2 regions of the Streptomyces sp. NPDC058295 genome follow, and region 2 is predicted to be linked to the other one. Evidence: riboswitches for the same ligand, from Rfam matches in the RefSeq annotation. Region 2 holds a riboswitch; the other holds the start of a gene.
The links. A riboswitch is a leader RNA that binds a small molecule or an ion and turns the genes downstream of it on or off. The one in region 2 is predicted to bind glycine.

Region 1: linked by a shared signal. The riboswitch ahead of gcvT (glycine cleavage system aminomethyltransferase GcvT) and the one ahead of gcvP (aminomethyl-transferring glycine dehydrogenase) in region 2 are both predicted to bind glycine.

Annotation. Positions count from the first base shown of each region.
Region 1 is NZ_JBHVYO010000045.1:10,632-15,037, forward strand. Features, by position in the region: gene ACFVYS_RS34735 (enhanced serine sensitivity protein SseB C-terminal domain-containing protein) at 1-523, opposite strand, end outside; gene ACFVYS_RS34740 (enhanced serine sensitivity protein SseB) at 739-1,545, opposite strand; gene ACFVYS_RS34745 (AAA family ATPase) at 1,624-2,313, opposite strand; glycine riboswitch at 2,487-2,586, shown strand; gene gcvT (glycine cleavage system aminomethyltransferase GcvT) at 2,747-3,889, shown strand; gene gcvH (glycine cleavage system protein GcvH) at 4,007-4,384, shown strand; gene glyA (serine hydroxymethyltransferase) at 4,399-4,406, shown strand, end outside.
Region 2 is NZ_JBHVYO010000056.1:35,805-40,210, forward strand. Features, by position in the region: gene gcvP (aminomethyl-transferring glycine dehydrogenase) at 1-2,015, opposite strand, end outside; glycine riboswitch at 2,199-2,294, opposite strand; gene ACFVYS_RS37665 (PRC-barrel domain-containing protein) at 2,407-2,778, shown strand; gene ACFVYS_RS37670 (nucleotidyltransferase domain-containing protein) at 2,793-3,254, opposite strand; gene ACFVYS_RS37675 (DNA polymerase IV) at 3,355-4,406, opposite strand, start outside.

The sequences.
Region 1 (4,406 bases), on a different contig from region 2:
ACACGTCGAGCCCGATGGCCAGGTAGGGCGCGCCGAGCGCCGGCTGCACCCAGGCGCGGCGCAGCGCGCGGACCGCCGGGGTACGGTGGGCGTTCTGCGCGAGCAGGGCGTAGAACTGCGGGATCTCGATGCCCGGTTCGGACAGCCGCAGCGGCCCGGCCGGCTGGCGCTCCAGACCGGTGGCGATCCGGCGCAGATCCAGCCACGGAATGCCGACGCCACCGCCGGGGGCGTGCGGGTTCAGCCAGAGGCCGTAGTGGTCGGGGTAGAGGGTGCGGGCCACGTCCAGCCCCTCGACCACCTCGTACGACCTGTTCCAGCCACTCGCGCTGAGCTCCTGGGCGGAGGTGACGCAGGGCGCGTAGCCGTGCCCTTCGACCTCCATGTTTCCGTACTGGGCGTCCGGGGAGCCGGCCTGGCCGTGCCACAGCAGCATCCAGACCTGGCCGGAGGAGGGGGTCGCGAGCGCGCGCAGGAGCGCCTCGTAGGCGTCGTAGCGCCCGGGCGTGACCTGGCGCAGCATGTGCTCGACCGAGCCGGTCGCGGCAGTGCCAGCGCTCACTTTTTATCGCCCCTTCGAGAAGTTGCCCCGCGTCGGAGTCCAGCTTAGGCGCTCCGCCGGTCCGGCCGTTGAGAGCTCGGGACCTGCTGTGATCTTCGGGCCGCGGATCGCGCGCGGCCGGGCACACCCCGCGGCGGAGCCGCGTACGGATACGCCCCCGCGCCCCTCGGGTGGGTTCACCGGTCCCTCGTGTAGAAGGGGCGGACCCGCTCCCGCAGCCAGTCGCCCACCGGGTCCTGGGCGACGTCCAGGAGGACCAGGTTGACCGGCCAGGGGGCCGAGGTCCTGCCCAGAGCCCTGCCCAGAGCCTCCAGGGGCACGGCCCTCAGGTCGCTTTCCAGCTGGGAGAGTTCCACGCCCACGAACATCACCGGATCCGCCGTCTCGACGGCGGCCAGGCAGCGGCGGGCCGTGCGGACCACGCCCGTGGCCTCGAACTCGGCCGAGGCCGCGGCCAGGAAGTCCATCGGGTCGTCCTGCCAGTCGGGCTCGTAGAGGCGGACCCGGCCGCCGGCCGCGGTGCCGTCCAGCGGGGTGCGGCCCGCCCGGCAGAGCTCGGCCACGGCGGGCGGGGGCAGCGGGACACCGACCACGCCGTCCGGGTTCACCAGGATGCCCACCTGCGGGGGCAGCCCGCGGGCGAACTCCACCGCCGGCGCGATCGTGAACGACATGTGCGAGCCGACGACCTGCCGGAACTGCTCCTCGGAGCTGAAGACCGGCACGTACACCTGGCCCTCGATCTCCATCGTGGGCAGGTCGAGGGGGCCGCTGTGCGGGCCGCCGCCGCCGGGCAGCGGCACCCAGACGAAGCTACGCCCGAGCACCTCGACGATCCGGCCGCCGGCTCCCGGCATGCCGAGGGAGACGGAGAGCACCTCCTCCAGCTCGTTGCCGGGCCATCCGCCGTGCGGATGGGGGTGTGCCTGCGCCGGAAAGTCCGCCGAGAAGTCCGTCGGAAAGTTCGCCGGGGGGAAATCCATCTGCCTACCGCCTGCTGAGAACCGCTCACTTCGCTGTGGCTGAAAGGCTAGCGGGTACCTGGGGCCGCACCCGAGCCCTCAGCCCGTGAAACCGATGCGACGCAGCGTGTCGGCCGCCGCGCGGTCGAGCAGCACCGCCGAGCCGCAGCCCTGGGGCAGCCGGCCCTTCTCCACCGAGCGCGCCAGCCGGGCGGCGGCGTGCCGGTGGCGCAGGAACGCGTACCGGGAGACGCCCCGGCCGCGCTCGCGCTGCCCCTCCAGGGCCGTGTCCGCGGCGACGTCCAGCAGCAGCAGGTGGAGGGTGCCGCCGCGACGGCGGGCCTCGCGGGCCAGCCAGTCACGCACCCAGGCCTGGGTACCGCAGTCGTGCACGACGACGCCCTCGCCGCTGCGCAGCGCCCGGCGCAGTCCGGCGTAGTGGGCGAGCCGGACGAGGGGGCGGTAGAGGCCGTACGGCAGGAAGCGGGGGGCGCGGGCGTCCCAGCGGTCCCGGGTGTCCTGGGAGTCGACCCGGATGCCCCGCACGGTCCGCCGCATGAGCGTGGACTTGCCGCTGCCGGGCAGACCGGTGACCACGACCAGGTCACGGGGACCGAAGAGCAGGCCGTGCGGGCTGCGGCCGGCCCGCTCGCGCAGGTCGCGGACGACGGGCGCCGACTGCGGGCCGCACGCCTCCCGGGCCGGGGCGACGGGCTGCGCGGGCAGCGCGATCCCCGAGCCGGTCGCGAATGCCGTGGACCTCGCCCTGGTCGTCCTGTTCACCGTGATCGTCCTCCCCTGGGGTCAGATGGTGTCCTCATCCCCACCGAGCGTAAAGAGAAGGTAATGCGCCACGCCCGGCGATTTCGTGCGCGTACCGACACAAGCCGGTTACAGATGCGGCCTGCCGTGATCGGGGCGAGCCGTGCAATGATGGCCGCGCCAACTGCATACCGGCCGTTTGAATCCGCGCGGGAGAGTCCTCAGCAGCAGTTTCGCTGGGGCGCCGAAGGAGCAAGTCCCTCCCTTGAATCTCTCAGGCCCCGTTACCGCGCGGGCGAGGCACATCTGAAAAGCGGGCCGCTGTCTCCAGTGGCCCCACCCAAGGTGCAAGTCATGGTCGATCCCCTCGCGGGTTGTCATGGCGAACCTCTCAGGTTCCGATGACAGATGGGGAGGAACGACCTCGCCGTGCCGTCATGCCTTGGGAGACGAACGCCCGATGAGCAGTACCGACCCCGCATCCGACCAGAGCTCCGAGCAGCGCCACACCGCCCTCGACGCGGTGCATCGCGCGCTCGGCGCGACGATGACCGACTTCGCCGGCTGGGACATGCCCCTGCGCTACGGCTCCGAGCGCGACGAGCACCACGCCGTCCGCACCCGGGCCGGGCTCTTCGACCTGTCGCACATGGGTGAGATCACCGTCACCGGCCCGCAGGCCGCCGCCCTTCTCGACTTCGCGCTGGTGGGCAACATCGGGGCGGTCAGGAACGGCCGCGCCCGCTACACGATGATCTGCCGGCCGGACGGCGGCATCCTGGACGACCTGATCGTCTACCGGCTGGCCGACACCGAGTTCATGGTGGTGGCCAACGCCTCCAACGCTCAGGTCGTGCTGGACGCGCTGACCGAGCGCGCCGAGGGCTTCGACGCGGAGGTCCGCGACGACCGCGACGCCTACGCGCTGATCGCCGTGCAGGGCCCCGGGTCCCCCGGCATCCTCGCCGCCGTCACCGACGCCGACCTGGACGGCCTGAAGTACTACGCCGGTCTGCCCGGCACCGTCGCCGGCGTCCCCGCCCTCATCGCGCGCACCGGCTACACCGGCGAGGACGGCTTCGAGCTGTTCGTGCGGCCGGAGCACGCCGTCGAGCTGTGGCAGGCGCTGACCAAGGCAGGTGAGGGCGTCGGACTGGTGCCCTGCGGTCTGTCCTGCCGGGACACGCTGCGTCTGGAGGCGGGCATGCCGCTGTACGGGCACGAGCTGAGCACCTCCCTCACCCCGTTCGACGCGGGTCTCGGCCGGGTGGTGAAGTTCGACAAGGACGGCGACTTCGTCGGGCGTACGGCGCTTCAGGCAGTCGCCGAGCGCGCCGCCTCGCAGCCCCCGCGCGTCCTCGTCGGCCTGGTCGCCGAGGGCCGTCGGGTCCCGCGCGCCGGGTTCGCCGTCGTCGCCGGCGGCGAGGTGATCGGCGAGGTCACCTCCGGTGCCCCCTCCCCCACCCTCGGCAAGCCGATCGCGATGGCGTACGTCGACGCCGCCCACGCGGCGCCGGGGACCACGGGCGTCGGCGTGGACATCCGAGGCAGCCACGAGCCGTACGAGGTCGTGGCGCTGCCGTTCTACAAGCGCCAGAAGTAGACACTGGGCGCGTTGACGCCCGCCCGCGCGTGACCCTGCGCACATTCCGCTGCTCACGTGCGTTTCCAGCAGTTCCCCATTCACCAGCACCCTCCCGCGTACAGGAGAATTCAAGCCATGAGCAACCCCCAGCAGCTGCGCTACAGCAAGGAGCACGAGTGGCTGTCGGTCGCCGAGGACGGCGTCTCGACGGTCGGCATCACGGAGCACGCGGCCAACGCGCTCGGCGACGTGGTCTTCGTCCAGCTCCCGGAGGTCGGTGACACGGTGACCGCGGGCGAGACCTGCGGCGAGCTGGAGTCGACCAAGTCGGTCAGCGAGCTGTACGCGCCCGTCTCCGGCGAGATCGTCGAGGTCAACCAGGACGTCGTCGACGACCCGGCGCTGGTGAACTCCGCCCCCTTCGAGGGCGGATGGCTGTTCAAGGTACGCACGGCGGGTGAGCAGGACGACCTGCTCACCGCCGACGAATACACCGCCTTCACCGCCGGCTGAGGAGTCGTAGACGCATGTCCGT
Region 2 (4,406 bases):
ACCTGGGCGCAGATGTCGGCGACATGCTCCTCGAACACCCCGTGCGTCGACGGGTAGGTGATCATCAGCACCGACAGCTCGTCCCGGTACCGCTCGATCTTCGCCCGCAGGTCCTCGACGTCGATCTCGCCGTCCTCGGCGGTCTTCACGACCACGACCTTCATGCCCGCCATCACGGCACTGGCCGCGTTCGTGCCGTGCGCGGAGGACGGGATGAGGCACACGGTCCGCTGCTCGTCCCCGTTGCCCCGGTGGTACCCGCGGACGGCGAGCAGACCGGCCAGCTCGCCCTGCGACCCGGCGTTCGGCTGGAGCGACACCTTGTCGTACCCGGTGACCTCGGCGAGCCGCTCCTCCAGCTCGCGGATGAGCGTCAGGTAGCCCTCCGCCTGCTCGGCCGGCGCGAAGGGGTGCAGCTGCCCGAACTCCGGCCAGGTGACCGGCTCCATCTCGGTGGTCGCGTTGAGCTTCATGGTGCAGGAGCCCAGCGGGATCATGCCCCGGTCCAGCGCGTAGTCCCGGTCCGCGAGCCGGCGCAGGTAGCGCAGCATCGCGGTCTCGGAACGGTGCTGGTGGAAGACGGAATGCGTCAGGACCGCGTCGGACCGCAGCAGCCCGGCGGGCAGGGAGTCGGCGGTGGCCGCGTCGAGCGACTCGATGTCGCCGTCCACCCCGAAGGCGGCCCAGACGGCGGACACCTGCGCGCGGGCGGTCGTCTCGTCGCAGGCGATCGACACCTGGTCGGCGTCGACGAGGTGCAGGTTGACCCCGAGCTCCCGCGCGGCGGCGACGACCTCGGCGGCCTTCGCCGGCACCCGCACGGTCAGCGTGTCGAAGTACGCCCCGTGCACGACCTCGACCCCGCCGGCCTCGAGCCCGGCGGCGAGGACGGAGGCGTACCGGTGCGTGCGCCGGGCGATCGCCCGCAGCCCGTCGGGACCGTGGTAGACGGCGTACATCCCCGCCATCACCGCCAGCAGCACCTGTGCCGTGCAGATGTTGCTGGTGGCCTTCTCGCGCCGGATGTGCTGCTCACGCGTCTGGAGCGCGAGCCGGTAGGCCTTGTGCCCGTCGGCGTCCACCGACACACCCACCAGCCGCCCGGGCAGGCTGCGCGCGAACTGCTCGCGGACGGCCATGTAACCGGCGTGCGGCCCGCCGAAGCCCATCGGCACGCCGAACCGCTGCGTCGTACCGACGGCGATGTCCGCCCCCAGCTCGCCCGGCGACTTCAGCAGCGTCAGCGCGAGCAGATCCGCGGCGACGGTGACGAGCGCGCCGAGACCGTGCGCCTGCTCGACGAGCGCCTTGAGGTCACGTACGGCACCGGAGGCGCCGGGGTACTGGACGAGCACGCCATTGATCTCCCGCGCCGCGATCTCCGCCGGGATCCCGTCGCTCAGGTCGGCGACGACGACCTCCACGCCCGTCGGCTCGGCGCGGGTCTCGATCACGGCGATGGTCTGCGGCAGCGCGTCCGCGTCGATGAGGAAGAGGCCCTTCTTGTTCTTCCCCATGCGCCGGGACAGCGCCATCGCCTCGGCGGCTGCCGTGCCCTCGTCGAGCAGCGACGCGCCGGAGGTCGGCAGCCCGGTGAGGTCGGCGACCACGGTCTGGAAGTTCAGCAGCGCCTCGAGCCGGCCCTGGGAGATCTCCGGCTGGTACGGCGTGTAGGCCGTGTACCAGGCCGGGTTCTCCATGACGTTGCGCAGGATGACGGGCGGCGTGAACGTCCCGTAGTAGCCGAGGCCGATCATCGAGTCGAGGACCTGGTTGCGGTCGGCCAGCGAGCGCAGCTCGGCCAGCACCTCTGCCTCGGTGCGCGCGCCCGGCAGATCCAGCGCGTCGGCGTTCTTGATCACATCCGGGACCGCCGCGGCGGTGAGCTCGTCGAGCGAGCCGTAGCCGACCTGTGCGAGCATCTTGGCCCGCGCTTCGAGGTCGGGCCCGATGTGGCGCTGTTCGAAGGGAATTCCTTGCTCGAGCTCTGAGAGCGGAATGCGGTGGGCGGTCATTACGGAGGCCTCCTGGTCTGACACGACCTTCGAGGGTCACCACGGTGGGTACCCGGACGGCCTCCCCCTCTGTCATCTCAACCTGAGAGCTTCACCGGGTCGCCCGAGGGCACCCGGCTTTCACCGTCGGTGAGAGCGGGAGCCGTCGACGCCGTCGGCACCCGCCCTGCTTTCCAGAGTGACCTCGTCCGTGCGGTACGTGAGCCTGAGAGATTCCGGGGAGGATTTGCTCCTTCGGCGCCTCCGGTGATGTCCGGAGGACTCTCCCGCGCGGTGTCAGCAGCCGTTGTCAGACTACCAGCGGGGTCAACGAGACTCGCTCGAGTGGCCGCTCGTCCCAATGTGCTCTTTTGTAGTGCTTACGGATGAGTTGCGACCAAGTGGAGGGCCCGTGCAGACCGACATCGATCCGCGCAACCTGATCGGCCGCAAGGCGTTCGACCGCAACGGCACCAAGATCGGCACAGTCGACGAGGTCTACCTCGACGACGCCACCGGAGTTCCGGAGTGGGCGGCCATACGCACCGGTCTGTTCTCCCGCGACGCCTTCGTCCCCCTGGAGCCCAGCCGACTGGTCGAGGGCACCCTGCGCATCCCCTTCGAACGGGCCCTGATCAAGGACGCTCCCGACTTCGGTGTGGGTCGCCACCTCTCCCCGGAACAGGAGCTCCAGCTCTACCACCACTACGGCCTCGACGTGGGCGCCGCTCCCCCGCTCCCCGACCGCGACTTCGGCCGCCTGGCGGGTACGGACGACAGCTGACCCCCCTCGGCCCCTCAGCCGCAGGCCTGTATCAGCGCCCCGAGGATCCCGGCAGGGTCGTACAACGGCCGGGCGCCGTCCGTGACGACTCTTCGGGTGCCGGCGTCGACCGGATCGGTCCGCGCCCAGTGGGTGTAACCGACGCCCACCTCGACCTCCAGACCGGAGGCGGTCACATACCGCCATTCGGTGACGGGCCCCCGTTCCCGGACCCGGGACACCTCCCCCAGGGCCAGCTCACGCGCCCACCCGTCGTCCTCCGCGTACCGGGCAGGCGCCGTCGACAACACCACGAGGTCCACATCCGAGTCGGGACGCGCGGCCCCACGCGCGAAGGACCCGACGAGCAGCAGCCCCACCACGTCGCTCCGGTTCCCGGCCCACCGGGTGACCCGGTCCACCACCCGGCGCATCTCCGCCTCGCGCTCCGGCGACGCCCCGGCCGGGTCCGCGAACTGGCCTCCGTGCAGCTTCATGCAGCTCCCCATCCGTCACCGGCGTCCCCCCTCGGGACGCCGCCACCGCTCCGACACACCCCACACTTCGAACCGCTTCACTCTGTGTAACTGATCCGCCTCATGCGGAGTTCCCGGACTCCAGCCCCGACGGCTTCGCCTCCGGACGCGGCGCTCCCGCCGCCGTCCCGCCGTCGTCCTCAGGTCGTCGTCGCACCAGCGGCAACGGATCCGCCGGCTCCAGCCCCGGATCGTCGGTCCTGAAGGTGCGCACCCGCCCCGGCTCCGACTCGGGCGTCTCGAACCGCACGGTGACCCGGCCCAGCCCACTGCCCTGCACCCATCCGTGTCCGAGCTCGGCATGCCGCACATCGTGTCCTGGGCGCCACTGGCGCTCGACCGGCACCGGCGCCTCGCCGACGGGCTCGTCCGCGAGTTCCTCCTCGGGCCCGTCCGCCCGGTCCTCGGCGGCCTGCGCGAACAGATCCTCCTGTGTGAAGTCCGCCAGCCCGCTGACGCCCACCCCGAGCAGTCGCACCCCGCCCGTCGTGTCCACCGAGTCCAGCAACCGGGCCGCCGCCTCCCGGACCACCGCCGGATCATCGGTGGGCCCGCGCAGGGTCTCGGAGCGGGTGAGCGTGGAGAAGTCGTACCGCCGCACCTTCAGCACGATGGTCCGCCCCGACAGACCGGCCCCCCGCAGCCTGCGCACACAGCGGTCCGCGAGCCGCTGCACCTCCAACTCCACCCGGACCCGGTCGTGGATGTCCACGTCGTACGTGTCCTCGACCGACACCGACTTGGCCTCCCGCTCCGCCACCACGGGCCGGTCGTCGCGGGCCAGCGCCATGGCGTACAGCGCGTGCCCGTGTGCCTTGCCCAGCAGCCGCACCAGCTCGTCCTCACCGGCCTCGGCGATCTCGTCGATCGTGGTGATCCCGGCCCGGCGCAGATGGTCCCCCGTCGCCGGGCCGACCCCCGGCAGGGTCCGCACCGACAGCGGGCCGAGCAGGGCCCGCTCGGTCCCCGGTTCGATGAGCACCAGCCCGTCGGGCTTCGCCTGCTCCGAGGCGATCTTCGCCAGCATCTTGCAGGAGGCCAGGCCCACCGACCCCGTGAGCCCGGTGACGGCCCGTATGTCCGCGCGCAGCCTGATCCCCGCCAGCCGCGCCG